DNA from 3 places in the Arthrobacter sp. STN4 genome. Region 1 is predicted to be linked to each of the others. Evidence: riboswitches for the same ligand, from Rfam matches in the RefSeq annotation. Region 1 holds a riboswitch; each other region holds the start of a gene.
What was found. A riboswitch is a leader RNA that binds a small molecule or an ion and turns the genes downstream of it on or off. The one in region 1 is predicted to bind cyclic di-AMP.

Region 1 (7,923 bases):
GCCAGCCTGCCGAAGGTCCTGACCGGCAAGGTCGTCGACGGCGGACAGCTCACCGCCGACCCCTCCGTGAACCTTCCCACCAAGACACCGGACCGCACCCATGAGGTTCGCCTGACCGGCGGGATGGCGAAGTACGACTGGGGCATCAACGGGCACCGCTTCGACATGGCTAAACCGTTCGAGAACGTCTTTGACATCAAGGCCGGCGAACGGGTGGAGGTGAAGTTCGTCAACGACACCGAGATGTGGCACCCGATGCACATCCATGGCCACACCTTCCAGGTCGGCGCGACCGGGGCCCGGAAGGACACCGTCATTGTCCGGCCCAAACAAACCGTCACTGTCTTCTTCGATGCCGACAACCCGGGCCAGTGGCTCTTCCACTGCCACAACGCCTACCATGCCGAACGCGGCATGATGGGCGTCTTCTCCTACCTCACCTAAGACCGGACACACCATGACTGTGACAGCACTGAATCCCCTGCTCATCCCCTCACCGACCGTGAGCGCGTTCCAGCTAGGCCCGCTGACGATCCGCTTCTACGCCTTGTGTATCCTCGCCGGCATCGTCATCGCCGTATGGCTCGCCAGCCGGCGTCTGACCGCGCGCGGCGGCCGGCCCGGGGCGGTCCTGGACATTGCCATGTGGGCTGTGCCCTTCGGCATTGCCGGCGGGCGCCTCTACCACGTCGTCACGGACCCGGAACTGTACTTTGTGCCGGGCAGGAACCCGTGGAATGCCCTGAAAATCTGGGACGGCGGCCTGGGCATCTGGGGCGCCATCGCCCTGGGCCTGCTCGGCGCCTATATCGGCTGCCGCCGCCACCAGGTATCCTTCACCGCCCTGATCGACGCCGCCGCCCCCGGGCTCCTGATTGCCCAGGGCCTGGGCCGGTGGGGAAACTGGTTCAACAACGAACTCTACGGCGACCCCACCACGGCGCCGTGGAAACTGCAGATCCACCAAATGGACTTCTCCACCGGCCGCGCCCACCTGGACGCCGCCGGTGCCCCGGTCGTGCTGGGCTACTTCCAGCCGACCTTCCTCTACGAATCCCTGTGGTGCCTGGCCGCGGCCGGCGTGCTCCTGTACCTGGACAAACGGTTCCGGCTCGGTGCCGGGTCCGTCTTCGCCCTCTACGTCGTCCTCTACACCGCGGGCCGGTTCGTGTTCGAGCTGCTGCGATCCGACTATGCCAACACCATCCTGGGGTTGCGGGTGAACACGTGGGTCTCGGGCCTGTTGCTGCTCGCCGGTGCCGCCGCGTTCTTGCTGCAGCGACGAAAGCCCCGCTCCTGCGTCGAACCAGGATCCACCACGGGTACATCCGATAAACCTGCAAAACCCTCAGCACAAGGAGCTCCCCAGTGAGCAATGCCAAAGAGCGCCAAGCCGAACGCCAAGCAAAAATCGACGCCGTATTCGCCGCACACCGGGTAAAACAACGGAGAAGTAATCTGTTCTTCTTTGGCGGGTTCGGTTTGCTGGCCGTCGCCATTATCGTCGTCGTCACGGTTGTCATCACCGGATCCATCCAGACCCGCAATACGACCGCTGAGGCAGCCAAAAGCCCCATCGCCGGAGTCAAGACCTACCCGAATCTCACCCGTAACCACGTCCAAACCCCGGTGACCTACCCGCAGCAGCCCGGGGTCGGCAGGGACCATGCTGCGACGTGGACCAACTGCGGGACCTACACCACCCCCGTGAACCAGAACCGGGCCGTGCATTCCCTCGAACACGGCGCCGTATGGATCAGCTACAAACCAGGCCTCTCCGGGACCGATGTGACCACACTGACTGCCCTGGTCAAGGGGAAACCCTATGTCCTCCTCAGCCCCAACCCGGACCAGGCAGCGGCAGTGACCGCGTCCGCCTGGGGCACCCAGCTGGACGTCTCCAACGCCGGGGACTCCCGACTGCCCGTCTTCATCAAGGCCTACGCCATGGGCCCGCAAACACCGGAACCCGGGGCCGCATGCTCCGGCGGAGCCAACGGCTAAACAAGCCCACCTCTGAAAGGACAGCACATGAAACAGAATCTCCCGGCCGATGACGCCGCGAAGAACTACCGCCACCACCGACGCCTGGTCAGGATAGGCCAGGCCATCATGGTTTTGGGCCTCCTGGTTGGAATTTCACACTGGATCGCCCACTTCGCCGTGCCCGGCGGCCCGCCAGGGATCCAGGACCTCCTCATCGGCTACCCCACGGCCGCGGCCGTGCTGATCGTCGGGGCCGTCCTGGCGGGCCGCACCGCACCGCAGAAGCGCTGACATGCCACCTTGGGACGTCGTGGCCGGGTCCTGGACCCTGAACTGGGCTGCAGTGTGCCTGCTGGGGCCCGCCGCGATCCTCTATGCTCGAGGACTGGCCCGCGCCCACCAGCGGGGTGTGCGGTGGCCGGTGTGGCGTTCCCTGTCCTTCTATGCTCTGGGGCTGGGCAGCTTTGCAGTGCTCAGTTTTGGTTTCCCCGGCGTCTACAGCCATGACTTGCGCTGGGTCTTTACCCTCAAGATCACCGGCTACCTCTTTGTTGTCCCCCTGCTGGTGGGACTGGGCAAACCGCTCACCCTGGCCCGGGCAACCCTGGGCCCCGCCGGGGTGGCCAGGCTGGAGGCCTTTCTCGGGCACCGCCTGATGCGCCTGCTGGGCAACACGATCATCGCCGCGCTGCTGGGCCTGACCCTGTTTACGGTGTTTTTGACGCCCTTGTTTTATCCCCTGCGCACCAGCCCCGTCGCCGACGTTCTCGTGACCGTGGTGGTGCCGCTGATGGGGTTGTTGATGACGGTGCCGATCATTGAAGAAGGGGCCAAGGCGGCGGTGAACGCGTTGATCGTGGTGGAGTTCATCTTCGTCTTTATCGAACTCGTCCTCGACGCCGTCCCCGGGATCATGATGCGCATGGTCCCACAGATCTTTGACGGCGCCACCGTGGGGCTGCTGAACCATCCGGGCTGGATGCCCAATCCCTTGCGGGACCAGCAGCTGGCCGGAGACCTGCTGTGGTTCGTGGCCGAAATAGTGGACCTGCCCCTGCTCATTTTGATGTTTGTCCGTTTCTCCCGCAGCGACCAGCGTGAAGCGCGCTCCTTCGACAGGCTCAGCGACGACCAACTCGCCGAACTCACCCGGGAACACCTGGCCAACCGGCGGGACCACGACGGACGGACTGCCACCGGCCCAGCCGTCGGTTCAGCCCACCCCCGGCAGGGATCACCTTCCATCGGTGATGGGGGGCCGGTCAGATGAACGGTGCAGGGTCGACGGTTTGGCCGTCGACCATGACCTCAAAATGCAGGTGGCAGCCGGTGGAATTGCCGGTCGAGCCGACACCGGCAATCTGGGCGCCCGCGCCCACTTGTTGGCCGACGCTGACCCCGATGCTCTCCAGGTGGTTGTACGTGGTCTTGATGCCACCCCCATGGTCGACGACGATGCGGTTTCCGCCACCGTACTGGCTCCAACCGGCCTCGGTCACGGTCCCTGCCCCAGAGGCGAACACTGCGGTTCCGCACGTCCCGGCGAAGTCAATCCCGGTGTGCAGTTCCCCGCCGGCCCCGGTCAGCGGATTGCTCCGGTACCCGAAGGGTGAGGTGACCGTCAGGGCGGCCAAGGGCGGGCGCAGCCCCGAGGACGGCTGGTCCGGGGCCGCTGGGGTCTGGGCAGCCGGTGCCGCTGTTGGAGCCGGCGCCGGGAGCGGGGATTCCTGCGCGGCGGCCGGGTGCAGGGCGTCGGCGGCCAATGCAGAGGGCGCGGGCTTGCTGCGAACCACTGGATGGGCGAAGGACACCGCGATGTCCTTGTCCGCTGTCACAGCCGGTTGCGTTGAAGTCGTGGCTGCGCCGGCGGTCACCGCCGGGGCAAGGTGGCCGGTATCGGCGTGGGCGGCCGGAAGGGCTGTCAGCGCAATGAATCCTGCCGCGGCCACGGCCATCCCCAAGGGCCTTCTGCGCGTGAAATGTTTGGCTTCAACTTCAGTGGTGGTGGCCCAATGGCGGCCACGCGAGGTGGGGACGGGCATGGCAGTGGTGGCGCGGCGGCGGCCGTGCTGGCGGTGGGTAGACATGGTGGGGTTCCTCTCGGCGCCGGCGAAGTTAGCTGTCGGATTCGGGCGAGGGGCCTGCCCGGCCCGCCCAACACGCAGCCGCAATGGCTGTTGTTTGTTGAGCGTGCTTCACCCCAAGGTGCACCAACGCACCGGTGGTGGTTCCTCCGCCCCCGTCGGGAAGCTGAACGGTCGCGGGCCGCCGACGGGGTTTGGCGAAACGGCCCACGAACATACCCGTTAGGGGTATGTGTTTTTACCAGCCTAACCGACAAAAACCAAAAGTTACAATTTCGTTATATGAGGATACCGATGCCCCATCCCATGCCCCAAAACCCCCCGACTGCATTAGCGACTTCGTCAACGGCGCCGCCGTCCCGGCGCCGATTCTTCCAGCTATCCGCCCTGTCCGGACTAGGTACCTTCGCTTTGTCGGCGTGCGCATCCAACGATTCGCTGGCTCGGCAGGCCAACGCGGGAGACAACAAGAACTTCATCGCCGGGGACGGATCCGTGGCCCAGTACGCCAAGGCCGAACGCAAGCAGCCGGTCGTCCTGTCGGGCAAGTTGTTCGATGGCACCGCCGTGGAGTCAGCCGCGTGGAAGGGCAAGGTGGTGGTGTTGAACTTCTGGTACGCCGCCTGTTCCCCTTGCCGCCTGGAAGCACCCCGGCTGGAAGCCCTGTACAAGGAATTCAAGCCGAACGGTGTCCTCTTCTACGGGGTCAACATCCGTGACCGGGAACCGGAGGCCGCGGCCTTCGAGCGTACTTTTGGTGTCACTTACCCCAGCATGGAAGACTCCGACGGCGGGGTGCTGCTGTCCATGACCCAGTACGTCCCGCCGCAGGCGGTCCCCACCACGCTGGTGATCGACACGAGCGGCAGGGTCGCCTCACGCATCCTTGGCACCGCCGACCAGGGCACCCTCAAAGCCCTGATCTCCGACGCCCTGGCAGGGAAATAGCCGTGCCACCAACGAAAGAGAGTTCCACAGCCGCACCGACGCCCCCGGCCGGCGACCCTGTACTTCCCCGCTTGGGCGCCTGGGGGGCGCTGCGCTGGGCGTGGCGGCAGCTGACCAGCATGCGCAACGCCTTGTTGTTGCTGCTGTTGCTGGCCGTGGCCGCCGTGCCCGGTTCGTTGTTTCCCCAGCGACCGGTCAACCCCGCCGTGGTCACCCAATACCTGAAGGACCATCCCGGCTACGGGCCGTGGCTGGATCGGTTCCAGTTCTTCAACGTCTATTCCTCCGCCTGGTTTTCGGCCATCTACCTGCTGTTGTTCCTGTCCCTGATCGGCTGTGTCGTCCCCAGGACCCGGGCGCATTGGAAGGCCATGCGTTCGGCTCCTCCCCGCACCCCCAAGCGGCTGTCCAGGCTGCCCGAATACGGGACCCTGGAGCTGCCGGAATCGGCCGGGATCAGTGCCGGGCAGGCGGTTCAGGATGCGGCACGGCTGTTGCGAAGGCGCCGTTACCGGGTCCACATCTACGATGCCGGCGGGGACCGCCCCTCCGTCGCCGCCGAACGGGGACTGATCCGGGAGGTGGGGAACCTGCTCTTCCACGTCTCCCTGATCGGGGTCCTGGTCTGCGTCGCCATCGGGGGCCTGTTCGGCTACCGGGGACAGAAAATCCTGGTCGAAGGTGACACCTTCGTCAACACCCTGGTCGGCTATGACCAGTTTTCCCCCGGGCCCAACTTCAACCCCGCCCGGCTGGACCCATTTGCCATCACGCTAAACAAATTCGCGGTGACCTTCGACCGTTCCTCGGCCGCCCACTACGGCCAGCCCATCGACTTCACCGCAGCCGTGACGGTGACAGACAAACCCGGGGCGGAGCCGGTAAAAAGGATCCTGAAGGTCAACGACCCGATCACCGTGGGCGGGGCCAGCTTCTATCTCGTCGGCAACGGCTACGCGCCCGTGGTGACCGTCAAGGACGGCACCGGGAAGACCGCGTTTAGCGGGCCCGTCGTGTCCATTCCCAGCGACGGGGCCTACACTTCCCTGCTGGTCGTCAAGGCACCCGATGCCAGGCCGTCCCAACTGGGCTTCGTTGGCTTCTTCCTGCCCACCGCGCTGGTCAACGACCAGGGAATTTCCTACGCCAGCGACCCGGACCCGCTGAATCCGCGGCTGAACCTGAATTCCTACTACGGCGACCTGGGACTAAATACCGGGCAGCCACGGAACGTCTACACCCTGGACACGAAGAACCTGACCCCCCTGAACAACCGCAACCTCAAGGCCGGCGGTATCGTGCTGGCCCCGGGGCAAAGCTACACCCTGCCCGAAGGAAAGGGATCCATCAGTTTCGACGGGATCAAGCGCTACGTCGGCATCGACATTCGCCATGATCCCGGCCAGGTCGGGGTGCTGATCTTCGCCCTCGCCGCCCTGGCCGGACTGATCGCGTCCCTATTCATTGGCCGGCACCGCGCCTGGGTCAGAACGGGAACCCACCCGGACGGGCGGACCATGGTCGAATACGCGCTCCTGGCGCGCGGGGAGAACCACCGCCTCGCCGCCGAAGCCGCAGCCATCGGCCGGCTCCTGACCAAGGAATGGTCGGCGCCGGCCACCAACACGAACCATCTCGCTAAGGACCAGTAATGCCAACCATCAACGAAGCCTTCGCCCTCTACAGTGAGCGGTTCATGCTCCTGGCCGGGATCGCCTATGTGGCCGCGCTCATCGCGTTCGCCTGGGACCTGGTAAACACCAGCAAAACGGGCCGCACCACACAGCTACATGGCGTGGCCTATGCCCCGGCATCCCAACCAGCCGTTATCGGGCAAAAGATCCCGGCCCGCGCTGGCACCACTGGCCACGGCACGCCAGGGTTCCAGGAGGCCGCATCCGACCTGGAGGGGCCGGAGGGCCGGGCCGAGCGACCCACCAACCAGCACTCCGGCCCGCACCCAGGCTTGATGGCGGATGATTCCATGCGGTACGGCCTGGCAGGCCCCCGCAAGGCCGCCCGGATCGGGGTGACCCTGACCGTGCTGGCCGCCGCCATCCATGCCGCCGCCGTCCTCGCCCGAGGCCTGGCCGCCGGTCGGGTCCCATGGGGGAACATGTACGAATTCTGCACCACCGGCGCGCTCGTGGTGACCCTGGTCTTCCTCCTGGTGCTCACCCGCCGGGACCTGCGCTTCGTGGGCACCTTCGTCATCGGTCTGGTCCTGGTCATGCTCACCGCTGCCTCCGTGGCGTTCTGGACCCCCGCCGGGCACCTGGTCCCGGCCCTGCAGAGCTACTGGCTGGTCATCCACGTCTCCATCGCCGTCGTCTCCTCTGCCCTGTTCACGCTCACCTTCGCCCTCTCCGTGCTCCAACTGCTCCAGTCACGACGCGAAACGTCCCTTGCCGCCGACAAGCCCGATCGGTTGATGTTCCTGCGCCTGGTGCCCTCTGCGCTGAGCCTGGAAAACATGGCCTACCGGATCAACGCCATCGCCTTTATCGGCTGGACCCTGACCTTGATGTTCGGAGCGATCTGGGCCGAAAAGGCGTGGGGCCGGTTCTGGGGCTGGGACACCAAGGAAGTCTGGACGTTCGTGATCTGGGTGGTCTACGCCGGCTACCTGCACGCCCGCGCCACCCGCGGCTGGACAGGCACGCGCGCCGCCTGGCTCTCGATCGTCGGTTACCTGTGCGTGGTCTTCAACTTTGCCATTGTCAACGTCTTCTTCTCCGGCCTGCACTCCTATGCAGGGGTCGGCAGTTGACCCCATCCCCCATGTCCGCCCCTCACGTAGAAGATCCCAGCCTCGGGCAGCACTCGCGACGACGCACGCGTGGCATCACTGTGCACCCAGTAGCGGCCCTTGTCTTAGTCACGGTAGCGGTCACTGGCTGCACGG
Region 2 (7,923 bases), on a different contig from region 1:
GGCCCGGGAGCTGGCCGCCGCAGTGGCCCGGGACGCGGACGACGCCGGCACGCCCGTGCCGCTTCCCTCCCCCGTCAGCGCCTGACCGGGCCGGCTCAAACGCCGGCCCAGGCACCGCCGTCCAGCCAGGCGAGGGTCTGCGGCCAAAAGGAGTCCCGGTAACGGCCGTGGAACAGCGCGAAATGGCCCAGCGACGGCTCCCCGTAGTATTCCGGATCAAGGTGCAGCACCGTGGACGGGCTGTTGGGCGTATACGCCACGGCCCGTTCCATGGCGGCGGTGGTCGCGTAGGAGTCATCGCTGGGGGCGAGGGCCAGGATCGGCGCCGTGACGGCGGCCTGGTGCGCCAGCAGGGCGCTTCGCACGGGGCCGGCTGCCGCCGTCGTAAAGTCCTTGCGGCTGCGCGCCCAGTCCAGCGCCACCCCGGCCGGCAAATCTTCCATCAGGCCCAGCCGCTTCGCCGGAAAATAGCCAAGGATGCCCACCAGCGGCAGCATCAGCAGGGCCCGGCCCCAGTGCCCGATTTGGTGCCGCAGCCGCAGGTCCCGCCAATAGGCATGTTGCGCGCCCACGGTCAGGATGCGGCCCAGCCCGGCGGCATGCCCCGCCAGGCCCACGCCAAAGCCGCCGAAGCTGTGGCCCACAAAGTGCACCGGCAGCCCGTCCGCCTGCGCCAGTGCCCAGGCCAGGACTGCGTCAATGTCCAGCGACCCCCATTCAAACCAGCGCACGTGCTGCCCGCGCAGCGATCCGCCGCGGGAACCGCCGATCCCCCGGTAGTCGAAGGTGAGGGCCGCATAGCCGTTTTCCGCGAGGTACGCCGCGTACCGGTGGTAGTAGGAGGCCTTCACGGCCGTGGCGCTGGCAATGACCACCGTCCCGCGCCGAGCAACGCCCGCGGGCACGGCAAACAGCTGCCCGGCCAGCACCCGTCCGTCCGCGCAGGTGAACGTTACGTCCACGGCAGCCCGAATGCGGTGAGGGGCTCCCCCATTTTCGCCCCGTGCGGCGGGACCACCATGACGCCGTCGGCCGCCGCCATCCCGCGCATCATGGCGGAGTCCGTGTTGGCGCACGGGGATGCCAGCCCGTACAGCAGCCGGTACGGCATCAGCCGGGTGGGTCCGTGGTACTCCTTGATGGGTGATCCGCACGCCACCTCGAACGTGGGCGGCAGGGGGCTGCTGCCGAGCCTGGCCAGCAGCGGCGCACCAAGCGTCAGCAGGGCGATCATGGCCGCCAGCGGGTTGCCCGGCAGGCCCACCAGGAAGCGCCCGTCCGGGAATTCGGCGAGCAGGCTGGGGTGGCCGGGGCGCATGGCGATGCCGTCGACGTGGAAAGTCCCGCCCATGGCGGCGATGGCCGGGCGCAGGAAGTCCGCGCTGGAGCGGCCGGTGGCACCCGTGGTGATGACGACGTCGGCCGGGTTCCCTTCGGAGTCGGCGAGGGCCTCCAGCGTGGCCGCCAGGTTGTCGGCCGCGCGGCGCAGCCCCACCACGGTGCCTCCCAGCAGTTCGACGACGCCGCCCAGCTGCGGGGTGAAGGCGTCCCGGACCTGGCCGGGTGCGGGGATGCCGTGCTGGACCACCTCGTCGCCGGTCAGCACCAGCTGCACCGCCGGGCGGCCCAGCACCGACAGTTCATCCAGGCCGCCCAGCGCGGCCAGGGCAAGGTGGGCAGGGTTCAGCACGGTGCCCGGCTTGACCAGCAGCTCCCCTTCGGCCGCCTCCTTGCCCGCAGGCCTGATGTGCTGGCCGTTTTTGGGTTCCCCCGGGCGGGCGGCGCCGCCGCGCACCAGGACCGGCAGGCCGTCGTCGTCCGTGGAAAGCAGGCCTGCCTCGCTGCGCAGGACGGCCTTGGCACCGGGCGGGACCAGGCCGCCGGTGACGATGGGCGAGGCCTGCCCGGGGGCGAGGCGGCGGCCCGGCCCGGCCAGTATCCAGGGCGGGCTGCCCGCCACGGCCCAGCCGTCCATGGCCGAGGAGGCATAGTGCGGCATGGGATGCAGGGCCACGATGCCGGCCGCCAGCTTCCGTCCGGCACCCTGCGCCAGCTCGACGTCGACGGCGGGCAGCGGCCGGGCCACCTCGTACGCGGCGGTCCGGGCCTCCTCCCAGGTGTGGGGCAGGGTGCGCGGCTGCGGTTCAGGCTGCGGCTCCGCGGCGGGCTGCAGTGCCGCAGGCTGCGGTTCCGGCTCCCCGGCGGACGGGGCCGCTTCGGCGTAGGCTGCCACCTGGCCCCCTATTCGGCGGCGGAAGCGGGCGCTTCGGCGGCGGCCAGCTTCTTGGCCAGGCCCAGCGCGGCAGCCATCGACTGTGCGGAATCCGCCTGGCCCGACCCGGCCGCCAGACCCGCTGCCAGCCCGGCCACAAAGGTGGTCAGCGGCGCCGCGGGGCGCACCACTGCATGCGCGGCCACGCCGGCCAGGTTCAGCACGGCATGGACATCCACCTCAATGTCGGCGATCTCAAAGGCGGCCAGCAGTTTTGCCAGCCACGCGTCCAAAACCTCGTCGTTGTTCTCCATGTCCGTGCCCTTCCCGTCCGGGTTGCCCGGCCAGCTCAAAGCGGGGCGCCGATCCCGTGCAGGCGGGCGTCGTCCCAAGTGTCGATGTCCGCCGCCAGCCCCGCCGGCACGGCACATTCCTTGATGTTCACACTAGCAAGCAGCGAGAAGACCGACGCATTTTCCAGCCGGTGCGCCGCCCGGGCCTCCGCCACCGCGGCCTGCAGCGCCGCCAACGGATAAATGGCGGCCAACGGCTGGCGGCGCCCGCCGTCCACGGCCATCACCGCCTCCGAGGCGCCGCACCCGGCGGCGGCTTCGGCCAGCAGTTTTGCCAGCGGCCCGGCCTGCGGCATGTCACAGGCCAGCACCAGCACCCGGCCGCCGGTGCCGTCCAGGGCCGAGATGCCCGCGGCGATGCCGGCCGCCGGGCCGGAATACGGCGGGTCCTCCTGCACCAATTCCAACCGCCCGGACCGCCGGCCCGGACCCAGCCAGGCGGCCAGCTGCCCCACCGGGCCGACGACGGCGGTCCTCCCCCGTGCGTTCCCGGCGGACGTCGCGTCCACCACGGCCTGGGCGGCACGCAGGGTGTGCGCCAGCAGCGTTTCCCCGTTCACCAGCAGGCCGGCCTTCGCCACGCCGCCGAGGCGGCGTGAAAGCCCTCCGGCCAATATCACGGCCTGCACGGCTGCCCGCTTCCACTGTCCATGAAACCCATGCTAGCCCGCCCCGTTCCTACGAACGTCTGCACCGGCCCGGACAGGACCGTGCCGGATGCCAAGCCAGACGGCGGGCCGCGCACCGCGGGCACGGCTGCCGGCGGTGTTGTGACGGACGCCGGGCCCTGGGCCGCGGCTGCCTGCGTCGGCGGCCTGCCATTAAAAAGCACCGGCCCCGTCCTATGGACGGGGCCGGTGCTTGGAAGCTTTTCGGAACTAGTGGCCCATCGCGATGAACACGGGGGCCGAGCCGCCAACGTCGACCGACCAGACGACGGTGCTGCCGTGGAAGCCGCCGTGGACGGCCTGGCCGTTGCCGATGTAAACGGCAATGTGGGCCATGCCCAGGCCGCCGTCGGCGTAGTAGATCAGGTCACCGGGCTGTGCTTCAGCCTCGGAAACCGTGCGGCCGAGGGAGAGGTAGCCGGCCGGCCAGCCGTGGTAGTTGATCCCGGCCGCTGCCAGCGAGTTGGTGACCAGCATGGTGCAGTCCTGGGCCACGCCGAGCTGGGCCAGGGCCGCAGCGGCGATCGTGGCGCCAATGCCGCTCTTGGTGGCGGGCTGGGGGGCTGCTTCGGTGGTGGTGACCGTGGCGGCCGGAGCCGCTGCAGGGGCCTGGGCGGCGGGCACCTGGGCAACGTCGCTGCTCTGCGCGGCCACGGGGGGCGTGACAACAACGGGAGCCGGGGTTGAGGTCACCTTGGGGGTTGCGAAGGAGATCTTCACGGTCGACTTTGCAGTCACTGCCGAGGCAAGCTGCGTGTTCTGGCTAAGCGTGGTGCCACCGTCGGAGGCGCGCTCCACAGTGGGGGTGGCGGCATTTGCTGCAATGCCGGAAGTGAGGACCAGTCCGGAAGCTGCTGCGATTACAGCGGCCTGGCGTCCGACACCACCGACGTTGGAGCCGACGGCTTTCGTGATGACGGAGATCGGGCTGGTCTTAACAACCTCGGCGCGGTGACGCCCAAGGGCAGTGTTTGAAGACAAGAAGGATCCTCTCCCAAAGCCTGCGAGGTAAGCTGTCGGATTCGGATGGGAGTCACCCGGCCGCTCCACACCCGTTCCAGGAATTGTTTTCCATGGACGGACGCTTCGCGGCTTCACCCCTAGGACTTCCATAAAAGAAGCCCGATAATGGTTCCCCCGCCCCTGCCAGACGATTGATACGAACGGACCGTGAGCGGTGGCAGAGCTAGGCAATCCACTCACAGGCGCCAGCTTGATTCGAAGTTGGCGCGGTTACGACGGTACAACAGATTTTTTCCAATGTCACGTTCAGGTCACGGTCGTGTCTCTAAGTCGTGACCTGGCCCCCCTTGTGGAGGACTTAAAGCCACCCGGTCGGGTCAACGGTCTGGTCGTCGACCATGACCTCAAAGTGCAGGTGGCAGCCGGTGGAGGCCCCCGTGGTGCCGCTGAGCGCCACCTGCTGCCCGCGCTCCACTTCCTGGCCCACCTTCACGCCGATGGAGCTCAGGTGGTTGTACGACGTCGAGAGGCCGTTGCCGTGGTCGATGACCACGCGGTTGCCTCCGCCGTAGGGGTGCCAGCCGGTAAAGGCCACCGTGCCGCCGGCCGCGGCGAACACGGCCGTGGAGCACTGGACGGCATAGTCCTGCCCCGTGTGCATTTCCCCCATCGCCCCGGTCAGGGGGTTGAGGCGTGAGCCAAACGGCGAGGACGGCGTGAGCACCTTCAACGGCGCCGACAGCGTTCCCTTGGCAGCCTGCGGCGTGACGTTGGAGGCCTTGACCTTCAGCGTTTCCTTCAGTTGTCCATCCGGGTTGAGTGCACTGGCAATGGACGGCGCTTCAAAGGTAATCGGCACATCTGCCGCCGCGGTGACCAGTGACTGCGACGCGGCCGGTCCGGCCGGGGTGTCGCTACCGGCCAGCTGAAGCGCCCCGCCGGCCGACGGCACGGTCACGGCGAGGGCCAGGCCGGTGGCGGCCAGTGCCATCCCGACTTTCTGGCCGGCCCCGCGTCCAATGCTGCTGCGGATCAGCCCGCCCAACGTGGGGTGGGGTGCTACGCCCGACCGCTCGGCCGCGAGCAGCTCCCGGCGGGTTGGCTGGGCAGTCGCTGCCGGTTCGGTACATGGCGGACCCGCCCGGCGGCGTCCGCGCTGCTTGACCTCTGACACTAAAAACCTCTCTGCGAAGCACCTGCGGAGTTAGCTGTCGGATTCGGATCAGAGAGTGCAATGGTTGATCCGGCCTGGCCCGCGGCACGCGCAATGCACCGGCTCCCGCCCCGTCCTGGGCATGGTGCCTGATGGGTTGCGGGTGGTGCGAGACCTGGCTTCACCCCAAGGCAGGCTTCTCGGCCTGCCGGTTGTGGTTCCCCCGTCCTTGCCTGAAACGGTTCATTCCCCCTCTGAAGGCAAGGCTCGGTGTCAGAGGTTGGTAACGCTTTGGTTACAGCGCCACGTAGTTACTATACGGTAAAAACGACAGCCGTGATAATTCCGTTATATTTGGCGGGCTGCGCGTCAAGCGCCTGACGCGTTCCGCCGCAGCCACGGCCGCAATCCGGCCGGCTGCGGGCCCGCCGGGGCGGACCGGATACGTCCCGGGCCGCTTAGCTCATCGAGACAAAGACGTGGGAGGCGACCTCGGGCGGCAGCTCAAGCGCGCCGTCGATCCCGGGGACGCGCACCGAAATGTATTCGCCCACCTGGGCCAGGGAGATGGTGGCGCCGGGACGCAGCCCACCCTCGTCCAGCTGGGTCAGCAGCTCCGGCTCCACCTGGATGCGTTCGGAGAGCCGGTGGATGGTCACGGACTGTTCCGGGGAATAGGAGGCCATGGCGTCCACCAGCGTGACCAGGCCCGCGGCGAAGACGGGGGCCACATTGCCGCCCAGTTCCTCCAGCCCGGGGATGGGGTTGCCGTAGGGCGATTCCTCCGGCTTGCCCAGCAGTTCGAACAGCCGCTGCTCGACCCGCTCGCTCATGACGTGCTCCCAGCGGCACGCCTCGTCGTGCACATAGGCCCAGTCCAGGCCGATGACGTCCGAGAGCAGCCTTTCGGCCAGGCGGTGCTTGCGCATGACGCGCGTGGCCTTGTCGCGCCCGGCGGGGGTCAGTTCCAAGTGGCGGTCACCGGAGACGATGACCAGGCCGTCGCGTTCCATCCGCCCGACGGTCTGGGAGACGGTGGGGCCGGAATGGTGCAGACGTTCGGCAATGCGGGCCCGCAGCGCCACGATGTTCTCTTCTTCGAGCTCCAGGATGGTGCGCAAATACATTTCCGTCGTGTCAATCAAATCTGTCACGTCAGATTCCTCCTGGGGTTGAGCGAGATTCCGGCAACAGGCCTTTTGTCTCTAACGTTATCCTGCTTAATACAAGGGCGGAAAACGTCCCCTTGTTCCCCTGCGCCACCCGTTTGTTGCCCGTCTCCGTGCAGCGGGGGAAACATTTCACCATGCGGCCCGCATTTCGGAATGGGCGGGGCCGTGCGGCAGAATTGGCCGCAGGCCCTTGGCGCCTTAAAATCCATCGCTTAATATTTGGAGCAGCCCGTGAGCGAATCCACGCCCCTCACCATCCCCGCCAACCTGCGTCCGGCCGACGGCCGCTTTGGCGCAGGCCCCTCGAAGGTCCGCCCCGAGCAGGTGTCCGCCCTGGCTGCCGCCGGCGCATCCCTGCTGGGCACCTCCCACCGCCAGGCGCCCGTGAAGAACCTGGTGGGCGAGGTCCGCAGCGGCCTGTCCACCTTCTTCAACGCCCCCGACGGCTACGAGGTCATCCTGGGCGTCGGCGGGTCCACCGCATTCTGGGACGTGGCCTCGTTCGGGCTCGTGGAGAAGAGGGCCCAGCACCTTTCCTTCGGCGAATTCGGCTCCAAGTTTGCCTCCGCCACGAACAAGGCCCCGTTCCTTGAGGCCTCCTCGATCATCACCTCCGAGCCGGGCACGCGCCCCGAGGCGGCGGCCGAGTCCGGCGTCGACGTGTACGCCTGGCCGCAAAATGAAACCTCCACCGGCGTGGCCGCCCCCGTGAAGCGGGTTCCCGGGGCCGACGGCGGAGCCCTGGTCCTGGTCGACGCCACCTCGGCCGCGGGCGGCCTGCACGTGGACGTCGCCGAGGCGGACGTCTACTACTTCGCCCCGCAAAAGAACTTTGCGTCCGACGGCGGCCTGTGGCTGGGGTTGTTCTCCCCCGCCGCGCTGGAGCGCGCAGCCCGCATTGGTGCAAGCGACCGCTGGGTGCCGGACTTCCTGAACCTCACCACGGCCATCGACAACTCGTTGAAGAACCAGACGTACAACACGCCGGCCCTGTCCACGCTCGTCACGCTCAACGAACAGGTCAAGTGGCTCAACGCCAGCGGCGGCCTGGACTTCGCCGCCCGGCGCACCGCCGAATCCGCGGGCCGGCTGTACTCCTGGGCCGAGCAGTCCGCCGTCGCCACCCCGTTCGTCGTCCGGGCCGAAGACCGCTCCAACGTCATCGTCACCATCGACTTTGACGAGTCGGTGGACGCCGCTGCCGTGGCCAAGGTGCTGCGTGCCAACGGGATCGTGGACACCGAGCCCTACCGCAAGCTGGGCCGCAACCAGCTGCGCATCGCCACCTTTGTCGCGATCGAGCCGGAGGACATCACCGCACTGACCCGGTGCATCGACTACGTCATCGAAAACCTCTAGCGGCCCCACCACCAAACGCAGAAAAGGCGCCCCGGCTTGTTCG
Region 3 (7,923 bases), on a different contig from region 1:
AGGCCGGCCACGCCCGGGCCCGCCAGGCGGGCGAGGTTAAAGGATGCGCTGTTGAGGGCGACGGCGTTGGGCACGTCCTCCTTGCTGACGACTTCGGAGACAAACGCCTGGCGCGACGGGGCATCGAAGGCGCTGGCAACGCCCAGCAGGAATGCCAGGACGTAGACATGCCACAGCTGCACGGTGTTGGTGACCACCAGCAGCCCCAGCAGCAGTGCGCACAGTCCCATGGCCGTCTGGGTGCACAGCAGCAGCTTGCGCTTGTTGACGCGGTCGCCCAGGAGGCCGGCGAAGGGGCCCAGGAAGACGATGGGCAGGAACTGCAGGCCGGTGGTGATGCCGGCGGCGGTTCCGGAGTTGTGGGTCAGGATGGTCAGCACCAGCCAGTCCTGGGCCACCCGCTGCATCCAGGTGCCGATGTTGGACACCAGCGCCCCGGTCACCCAGAGCCGGTAGTTGAAGACCTTCAGGGCGCGGAACATGGAATTCACCTGGCGCTCATCTCCTGCAGGATCCGGGCGGCTTCGTGGAGCGTGGCGCGCTCTTCCGGGGACAGGCCCGCGATGCCCTTGGCCAGCCACTGCGTCCTCCGGGACCTGGCCTTCTGCAGTATGGCGGTGCCGGCTTCGGTCACGTGGACCAGGACCTGGCGCCGGTCGTGCGGGTTGTCCCCGCGCGTGACGTATCCGGCGGCCTCAAGGCCGTTGACAATCCGCGTCATGGACGGCGCCTGGATCTGTTCGCGTTCTGCCAGCTCCCCCACGGTCAGGGGCCCGTTGAGGATGCCGGCCAGGACGGAATACTGGCCGGGGCTGATATCCCGCGAGGCTGCTTCGGCGCGCAGCCGCCGGGAGGTGCGCATGACGGCCACCCTCAGCTCGGCGGCAAGGGGGCCTGGGCCGGCGGGGCGTTTGGCCGGCAGGGTTTTGGTGGTGGGTGCTTGAGTCATCGTCAGTATCAACCTGGTGCTAAAAGTTGCGTATCTTCTCTTAGTTAGCATAGGTCATTAGCATTGCTAAGTAAATGTCACCCTGGCCACACCGTTATCAAAATGTGACAATGCGCTCCTGGTTCGGTAACGTTGGCAGGGTGCCCGCCGAGCCACCCACGGTTCCTTGGCACAAATGGACGGTTCGCCGAGCTCTGCCGCCGCCCATTTCCCGTTCACACAGATGGCAGAGACGGGGGACCCAATCTTTGCGGGCCTCCTACCCATGGAAGCCCTTGGGGTTAAGCCGAAAGTCCGGGCAGCTGCTGCTGCCCGCCGCCCGGCCGGATGCTCCCATCCGTTCCCGACAGCTCACCTCGCAGGCGTGGAGAGGCCCTACTTTTATGTCTGCAGCACCCCAGCACGGCCGGCGCCGCGCCGAGCCCGTACGCAAGATTTCCCGCCGCGAGGCCCGCAGGCAGGAGGCCGAGGCAACAAATACCCGTGGCCCGGCCCGGCGCATGGCCGTTGTGGCCGTCTCCGCAGCCCTCCTGGCCGGGGGCGGGCTGGCACAGGCAGCCACCAACAACGTCCCCGGCGGGCTCGCCGCGGCGAGCCTGGTTTCCGGTGCCGCCACCGGCGCCACGGCGGGCGCCACTTCCGGCGCAACGACGGGCGCAACGCCGTCGGCAGTTACAGCGCCGAAGGGCATTGCGGTCAGCTTTTCCCGCATCGACGTCGGCTCCGCGGCCCAGGCAAAAGAATCAGCCAAAGCGAAGGCCCCCACCGTCGAGAGCCAGTCCGACGGCGTCACCCGCCTCGCCCCCGCCAAGGCCGCAGCCCCGGCCAAGGCCGCAGCCCCCGTGCTCGTCGACGACCCCGCCGGCGCGCAGGCGTATGCGGCGGGCCAGCTGGCAGCCAAGGGGTGGGGTGCGGACCAGATGGGCTGCCTGCGGCTGTTGTGGACCCAGGAATCCAGCTGGCTGACCTCGGCGGAAAATGCCTCCAGCGGTGCGTACGGCATTGCCCAGTCGCTGCCGGCCGAGAAGATGGCGAGCGTGGGCGCGGACTACCGCACCAACTACAGGACGCAGATCCGCTGGGGCCTGCAATACATTGAGGCGCGCTACGGCACCCCGTGCGGCGCCTGGGGACAGGAAGTGGCGGCAGGCTGGTACTGACCGGCACCCCTCCTGACGCGAGAAAGGGGCCAACCCGCGAGAACGGTGATGCTTGACACCGTTCTCGCGGGTTGGCCCCTTTCTCGTTGCTTCCTTAGTCCACGACCCCGTACAGGCGGTCGCCGGCGTCGCCCAGGCCCGGCACAATGTAGGACTTTTCGTTCAGGCCCTCGTCGATCGAGGCCAGGACCACGTGGACGTTGTCGCGGTCGCCATGGGCGGCTTCCAGCTTGGCCAGGCCCTCCGGCGCGGCCAGCAGGCAGATGCAGGTGATGTCCGCGGCGCCACGGTCAAAGAGGAACTTGAACGCCTCGATCAGGGTGCCGCCGGTGGCCAGCATGGGGTCCAGCACGTACACCTGGCGGCCCGTGAGGTCCTCGGGCAGGCGTTCGGCATAGGTGATGGCCTCGAGAGTCTCCTCGTTGCGGGCCATGCCGAGGAAGCCGACCTCGGCCGTGGGCAGCAGGCGCGTCATGCCCTCGAGCATGCCCAGCCCGGCGCGCAGGATCGGCACCACCAGCGGGGTGGGCTTGACCAGGCCCGTGCCGATCGTGAATGTCACAGGCGTTTCAATGTTGACCGGCTCCACGCGCACCTCGCGGGTTGCCTCGTAGGCCAGCAGGGTGACGAGTTCTTCGGTCAGCAGCCGAAAAACCGGCGAGGGGGTGTTCTTGTCCCGCAGGACAGTCAATTTGTGGGCAATCAGCGGATGATCCGCAACCAGTACGCGCATAGATAAAAGCTACCATTGAGCCGTGTCCCCCCTATCGAATTCCCGCCAAACCGAGACGCCCGCCACGACCCGTCATGCTGCGTGGATGGGCCTTGCCCTGGAGCAGGCACGCCGCGCCCTGGACACGGGGGACGTACCCATCGGCGCCGTCGTGCTGGGGCCCGACGGCGGGGTGCTCGGCGTGGGGCGCAACGAACGGGAGGCGCACGGGGACCCCACGGCGCACGCCGAGATGGTGGCCATCCGGGAGGCTGCCCGGAGGATTGGCGGGTGGCGGCTGGAGGGCTGCACGCTGGTGGTCACGCTGGAGCCGTGCACCATGTGCGCCGGGGCGATCGTGCTGGCGCGGGTGCCGAAGGTGGTTTTCGGCGCGTGGGACGAGAAGGCCGGGGCCGCCGGCTCCGTGTTTGACGTGCTTCGCGAGCGCCGCCTCAACCACTGGGTCGAGGTGTTTCCCGGGGTGCGGGAGGACGAATGCGCGGCATTGCTGAAGGACTTCTTCGGCGCGCACCGCTGACATTCGGGGTCAGCCTGCCGCGTCCAGCGCATCGATCCGCTTTTGCCGGCTCGACGGCGAATCCAGGCTGAAGCTGCGGAAGTCGCCCAGGTCCTCCCGGATGAACGCCTCGACCTCCTTGATCCGGTGCTTCACGGCCTTCGTGGGGGTGTTAAAGAGCCAGTGGGCCATGCGCCCCTCGCCGGGGTCATACTGCCAGAGGCCGATGATCCGGCCGCGGTCCACGATCGGGTGGTCCGGCAGGTCTGCCTGCAGGGCCAGCCGGGTGCTGCCAAGCCGGCGCCCCTGGTCCTCCGGTGCAAAGTGGTCGGCCGCATTGCGCCGCAGCAGGAACAGGGAGTCGCTGCCGGCCAGAAGCCGGACCTGCTCCTCTTTCGGGGCCGCGAAGTTTTCCCGCTCGTCGGCGTCGGCCGGCAGGATCCAGAGCCCGTCCACGTCCACCGCTCCGGCGCCGGCGAGCGCCGCCTTGGTCTGGGCCACGGTGAAGCCGGTGAACCACTGGGTCTGCTTCAGCCCGGCTCCCCCGGTCCAGCCCAGGTAACATTCCATCAGCCGTGCCCGGGTTTGCTCCGGTGTGAGCGTGGACGCCGCCAGCCCCCACGCCGTGTAGGCGTAACGCTGCTGGTCCAGCCTTCCGTTCACGGGCACGCGCCGGATGCGGCCGTCCGCCTGCAGCAGCCCGAGAACCGCGGGCAGCGTGGTGGACGCGCCCTTCTTCTTCCCGGCCTCGCCAAGGCTCCGCACGGCATCGCCGAGCGCAGCCTTGAGCTGCTGGGGGTCCATGGCGCCCCGCCCGTCCGCCTGGCGGTCGACGCCGGCGCCCAGGGCCTCAAGCACGGCGCCTTCCAGCGCAGCCAGTTCCGAACGGGGCACGTCCAGCTTGTCCAGCACCTTGGCCTGTGCCTCTGCGGCGCCCTGCCCCAGGGACAGCGCCCACGCGAAGTCGCCGGCGCCGAGCACATAGGTGCAGCCGCGCGCCGTCGGCAGTTCATGGATGCGCAGGGCCGCGACGTCGGCGTCGGCCTGGTCGCGTCGGATGCCGGCCCGGGCGAACAGGGTGAGGTAGGGGTTGGCGCCGCCCACGGACCGCGCCCAGCCGGCCGCACCGAGCACCTGTGCGGCTGATTGTCCCGCCAGGGAGCCGTCCAGGCCTTGTTTATGCCAGCTCCAGGCACGCTGCGTCTCATTGTCCATGCCCCTAATACTGCACCAGTCCCCGGGTGCCGGCGCCGTTCATTTTTGAACTGGACGCTCCAGCCGGTAGTATCTTGCGAGTTGGTGACGTGTCCGAGCGGCCGAAGGTGCAACACTCGAAATGTTGTTCAGGTGAGAGCCTGACGTGGGTTCAAATCCCACCGTCACCGCCACTGCAGAAGGCGTCCACATCGTTGCATTGACAGCGAAGTGGGCGCCTTTCGTCTTTCTGTAACCAGTCCTGTGGGCGCACTTGTCTGCAGTGTGCCTTCAGGCATTCGGCCGCACGGGGCCGGGGAGGTTCTCGCGCGCCACCGTGGCGTCAGGAATCCAGCGTCCCACCCGTTGCCAGGTGCCTGCACCTCGTGTTAGTGCGCCCGTTCCCCGTTTTCGCGCCCCGTGGTACGGGCGCGAAAACGGGGAACGGGCGCGGCGGCGCACGACGTGCCCTCGCATCAGGCCACGCAGCCGCCCAGGGCAATTTGGCCGTCAATGGCCTTGATCTGGTTTTGCACCGAACCGAGCTGGTCCTGCAGGCCAATCACAACGGCCTGCTGCGTCTTGACTGCATCCTGGTTGGCCTTCTTCTGGGCCTGGAGGCTGCGCAACGTTGCCTGCGCCGCGGTCACCTGCGTATCCAGCGCGGACAGCTGCCCCTGCAGGTTGGCCAGCTGTGCATCGGCAGCGCTGGCCTGGCCGTTGAGGGTGTTCAGCTGGTCCAGCAACGGCTTCACCTGCCCCTGCAGTGCCAGGATGTCCCCTTCCTTGGCAGTGATCTGGGCGTTGATTCCGGCCAGGCTGGCCACCAGGTTGTCCAGCTCGGTGTTCAGTGCAGCAAGGTCCGCCTGCTTGGCCGCAACCGCCGCGCTGGTCGCGTCCACTGTCGCCTGCAGACCAGGCAGTTCGGCGGTCAGTGCGGCCAGTTCGGCCGTCTTCGCCTCCACGGCGGCCTTGGCCGCCGCCGCGGCATTCTGCGCGTCGGCCAGCTTGCCCTCCAGGCTCTGCAACACGGACTGCTGCGCGTCGATGGCCGCCTGGGCCTCGGCAACGCCTTCCGTCAGGGCGGGCAGGGCGGCTTCAAGCCCGGACACCACCTGTTCCTGGGCTGTCACGGCGGCTTGGGCGGCCGTGACAGCGTCCTGGAGCCCGGGCAGCTGGCCCTGGAGGGTGCTCAGTTCCTGGGCCTTGTCCGTGGCCGCGGCGTTGGCGGCGTCCACGGCGGCCTGGAGTGCGGGCAGCTGGGCCTGCAGCGCCGCAACGTCGCCCTGCTTGGCGGCCACGGCCGCGTTCGCCGCGTCCAGGGCCGCCTGGAGCGGGGCGGCCTGCTGCTGCAGGGCGCTGCTGTCCAGCTGCCTGGCTTGCAGCTGGGCGTTCAAGGTGTCGACCGCGGACTGGAGCGCCGTCAGGTCCCCCTGGTAGCCGGAGATTTCCGCGTTCTTCAACGTGATGGCGGAGTTGACGTCGACGAGTTGGCCTTGCAAGGTGTCCCGCTCGGTAATCAGCGCCCGCTTTTTGCTCGAATTCCCGTTGATGGCGGCGATTTGGGCATTGAGGTCATTAATCTGGGCCTGCAGCGTCGCGGCGCTGGCCTGCAGGGTGGTCAGTTCCCCCTGGGCCGTTTCCAGCTGTGACTGCTTGGCGGCAATCGCAGCGTTCCCGGTGGCAATCTGGGCCTGGAGCGAGGTGATGTCCGTAGCGGCCGCGGCCATCTTTGCTGCGTTGTCCGCCACGGCGGCGGCCGCGGCATCTGCCGTGGACTGCAGCCCCGCAAGGTCGTTTTGGGCCTGGGCCATGGCCGCGTTCTGTGCCGTGACGGCGTCCGCCGCCGCAGTGGCGGCCGCCTGCAGCGCGGCGAGCTCGCCCTGTGCCGTGGCAATCGCGGCGTTTTTGGCTGTGACCGCGTCCGCCGCACTGGCGGCAGAGGCCTGGAGCGTGGCCAGCGTGGCCTTCGCGTCCGCCACCTTGGCGGTCTGGGCGTCAAGTGCGTCCTGGGCCGCCGTGCCGCTGTCCTGCAGGCGCTGGAGCTCGGCTTCGGCGTCCGTGACGGCTTGCCCGGCCGTCACGACGGCGGCGTCGGCAGCCTGGGATTCCGCAGTCAGGGTGGCCAGCGCGGCCTGGGCGTCGGCAATCTGTGCATTCTTTGCCGCGAGCGCGTCGGCGGCCTGGGTGGCCGTGGACTGCAGCGTGGCCAGTTCTCCCTGGGCGGTGCTGATCTGGGCCTGCTTGGCCGCAACCTGGTCCGCTGCGTCCTGGGCCTGGGCCTTCAGTTGGGCAGTGGCCGACTGGGCCGCCTCAAGCTGGGACTGCAGCGGCGCCAGCTGGTCCTGGACGGCCTGCTTGTCCGCGGCCAGCTTGGACAGGGTGTCTTGCGCTGCAGCGATGGCCTGCTGCGTGGCGGCCTGCTGGGACTGCAGGGTGGCCAGCTGGTCCCCCGCCGCCGTGAGCTGCGCATCAAGCTGGGCCCCTTGCGTCTCGAGGTCGGTGATGGCCTTGTTCGCGGAAGCCACTTGCGCCGTCAACGAATCGGCGCTGTTTTGCAGCTGGGCGCGCTCGGCCTGAAGCTGGCTGATGACCGCGGCGTTCTTGTTGGCGGCCGCCTTGAGCAGGTTTTCCTGGACGGTGCCGCGGTGGGCCAGCTGGTTGGTGACGCCGTTGCAGATGCCCCCTGACTGGCTGGGCGCGGCGGTGGCTGGCGGGGCAAAGACCAGCAGGCTGGTCACAACGCCCGACATGACGGCGGCGCCGGCAAGCCGTCGGGCGGTAAGTCGGGTGGGAATGGGTGCAGTTTTCTTGTGGTTCACGGTAACCCCCGGTTGCGGTGTGATGATACGGATGCGGTTCACGGCAGGGTGCCGGCGCATAGCGACCAAGCTATGCGGCCGGTGCGGGGAATGCTCGAGTGGCCACCACTCGACTTTTCCGGCCGCTACTTGGTTTTGCGCAGGTGCCGTGCGGCGGGCGGCGACCAGTGCTGAACGGACACAGAAAACTCCCAGCAGTCTTTCAGCCATATGCGGGACGGAAACCGGAGAATTGAGGCATGTCCCTTCCATTCCACGGCAACGGCCCCCCGAAGCTGACCCGGCCGGGCGGCGAGCCCATCCGCGCGCTGGTGGTGGACGACGAGCCGTCGCTTGCCGATTTGATGCGCATGGGGCTGGAGCTGGCCGGCTGGGACGTGGCCGTGGCCCATGACGGGCAACAGGCCCTGAAAACGGCCAGGTCCTTCCACCCTGACGTCCTGGTGCTGGATGTCATGATGCCGGGCATGGACGGCGTTGAACTGCTGGGGCGCATGCGCACCATCCACCCGGACATTCCGGCCCTGTTCCTGACCGCGAAGGACGCCGTGGCGGACAGGCTCACGGGC

Region 2: it holds a riboswitch for cyclic di-AMP, as region 1 does, so the genes downstream of both, MMF96_RS17175 (M23 family metallopeptidase) here and MMF96_RS08930 (M23 family metallopeptidase) in region 1, are expected to answer to the same signal.
Region 3: it holds a riboswitch for cyclic di-AMP, as region 1 does, so the genes downstream of both, MMF96_RS13165 (hypothetical protein) here and MMF96_RS08930 (M23 family metallopeptidase) in region 1, are expected to answer to the same signal.

The regions. Positions count from the first base shown of each region.
Region 1 is NZ_JAKZGX010000009.1:54,217-62,139, forward strand. Features, by position in the region: gene MMF96_RS08905 (multicopper oxidase family protein) at 1-444, shown strand, start outside; gene lgt (prolipoprotein diacylglyceryl transferase) at 458-1,372, shown strand; gene MMF96_RS08915 (DUF3105 domain-containing protein) at 1,369-2,004, shown strand; gene MMF96_RS08920 (hypothetical protein) at 2,032-2,277, shown strand; gene MMF96_RS08925 (cytochrome c oxidase assembly protein) at 2,279-3,256, shown strand; gene MMF96_RS08930 (M23 family metallopeptidase) at 3,249-4,073, opposite strand; cyclic di-AMP (ydaO/yuaA leader) riboswitch at 4,079-4,280, opposite strand; gene MMF96_RS08935 (TlpA disulfide reductase family protein) at 4,377-5,018, shown strand; gene MMF96_RS08940 (cytochrome c biogenesis protein ResB) at 5,138-6,670, shown strand; gene ccsB (c-type cytochrome biogenesis protein CcsB) at 6,670-7,788, shown strand; gene MMF96_RS08950 (DUF3515 domain-containing protein) at 7,800-7,923, shown strand, end outside.
Region 2 is NZ_JAKZGX010000032.1:27,738-35,660, forward strand. Features, by position in the region: gene MMF96_RS17145 (MFS transporter) at 1-85, shown strand, start outside; gene MMF96_RS17150 (alpha/beta fold hydrolase) at 96-962, opposite strand; gene MMF96_RS17155 (molybdopterin molybdotransferase MoeA) at 953-2,233, opposite strand; gene MMF96_RS17160 (DUF6457 domain-containing protein) at 2,242-2,526, opposite strand; gene MMF96_RS17165 (NTP transferase domain-containing protein) at 2,562-3,194, opposite strand; gene MMF96_RS17170 (NlpC/P60 family protein) at 3,444-4,214, opposite strand; cyclic di-AMP (ydaO/yuaA leader) riboswitch at 4,218-4,403, opposite strand; gene MMF96_RS17175 (M23 family metallopeptidase) at 4,555-5,187, opposite strand; cyclic di-AMP (ydaO/yuaA leader) riboswitch at 5,373-5,632, opposite strand; gene MMF96_RS17180 (metal-dependent transcriptional regulator) at 5,808-6,503, opposite strand; gene serC (phosphoserine transaminase) at 6,753-7,880, shown strand.
Region 3 is NZ_JAKZGX010000018.1:3,271-11,193, reverse strand. Features, by position in the region: gene MMF96_RS13175 (MFS transporter) at 1-482, opposite strand, end outside; gene MMF96_RS13170 (MarR family winged helix-turn-helix transcriptional regulator) at 488-949, opposite strand; cyclic di-AMP (ydaO/yuaA leader) riboswitch at 1,141-1,326, shown strand; gene MMF96_RS13165 (hypothetical protein) at 1,333-2,109, shown strand; gene upp (uracil phosphoribosyltransferase) at 2,204-2,842, opposite strand; gene tadA (tRNA adenosine(34) deaminase TadA) at 2,865-3,359, shown strand; gene MMF96_RS13150 (DNA glycosylase AlkZ-like family protein) at 3,369-4,553, opposite strand; tRNA gene MMF96_RS13145 (tRNA-Ser) at 4,637-4,726, shown strand; gene MMF96_RS13140 (chromosome segregation ATPase) at 5,009-7,354, opposite strand; gene MMF96_RS13135 (response regulator transcription factor) at 7,594-7,923, shown strand, end outside.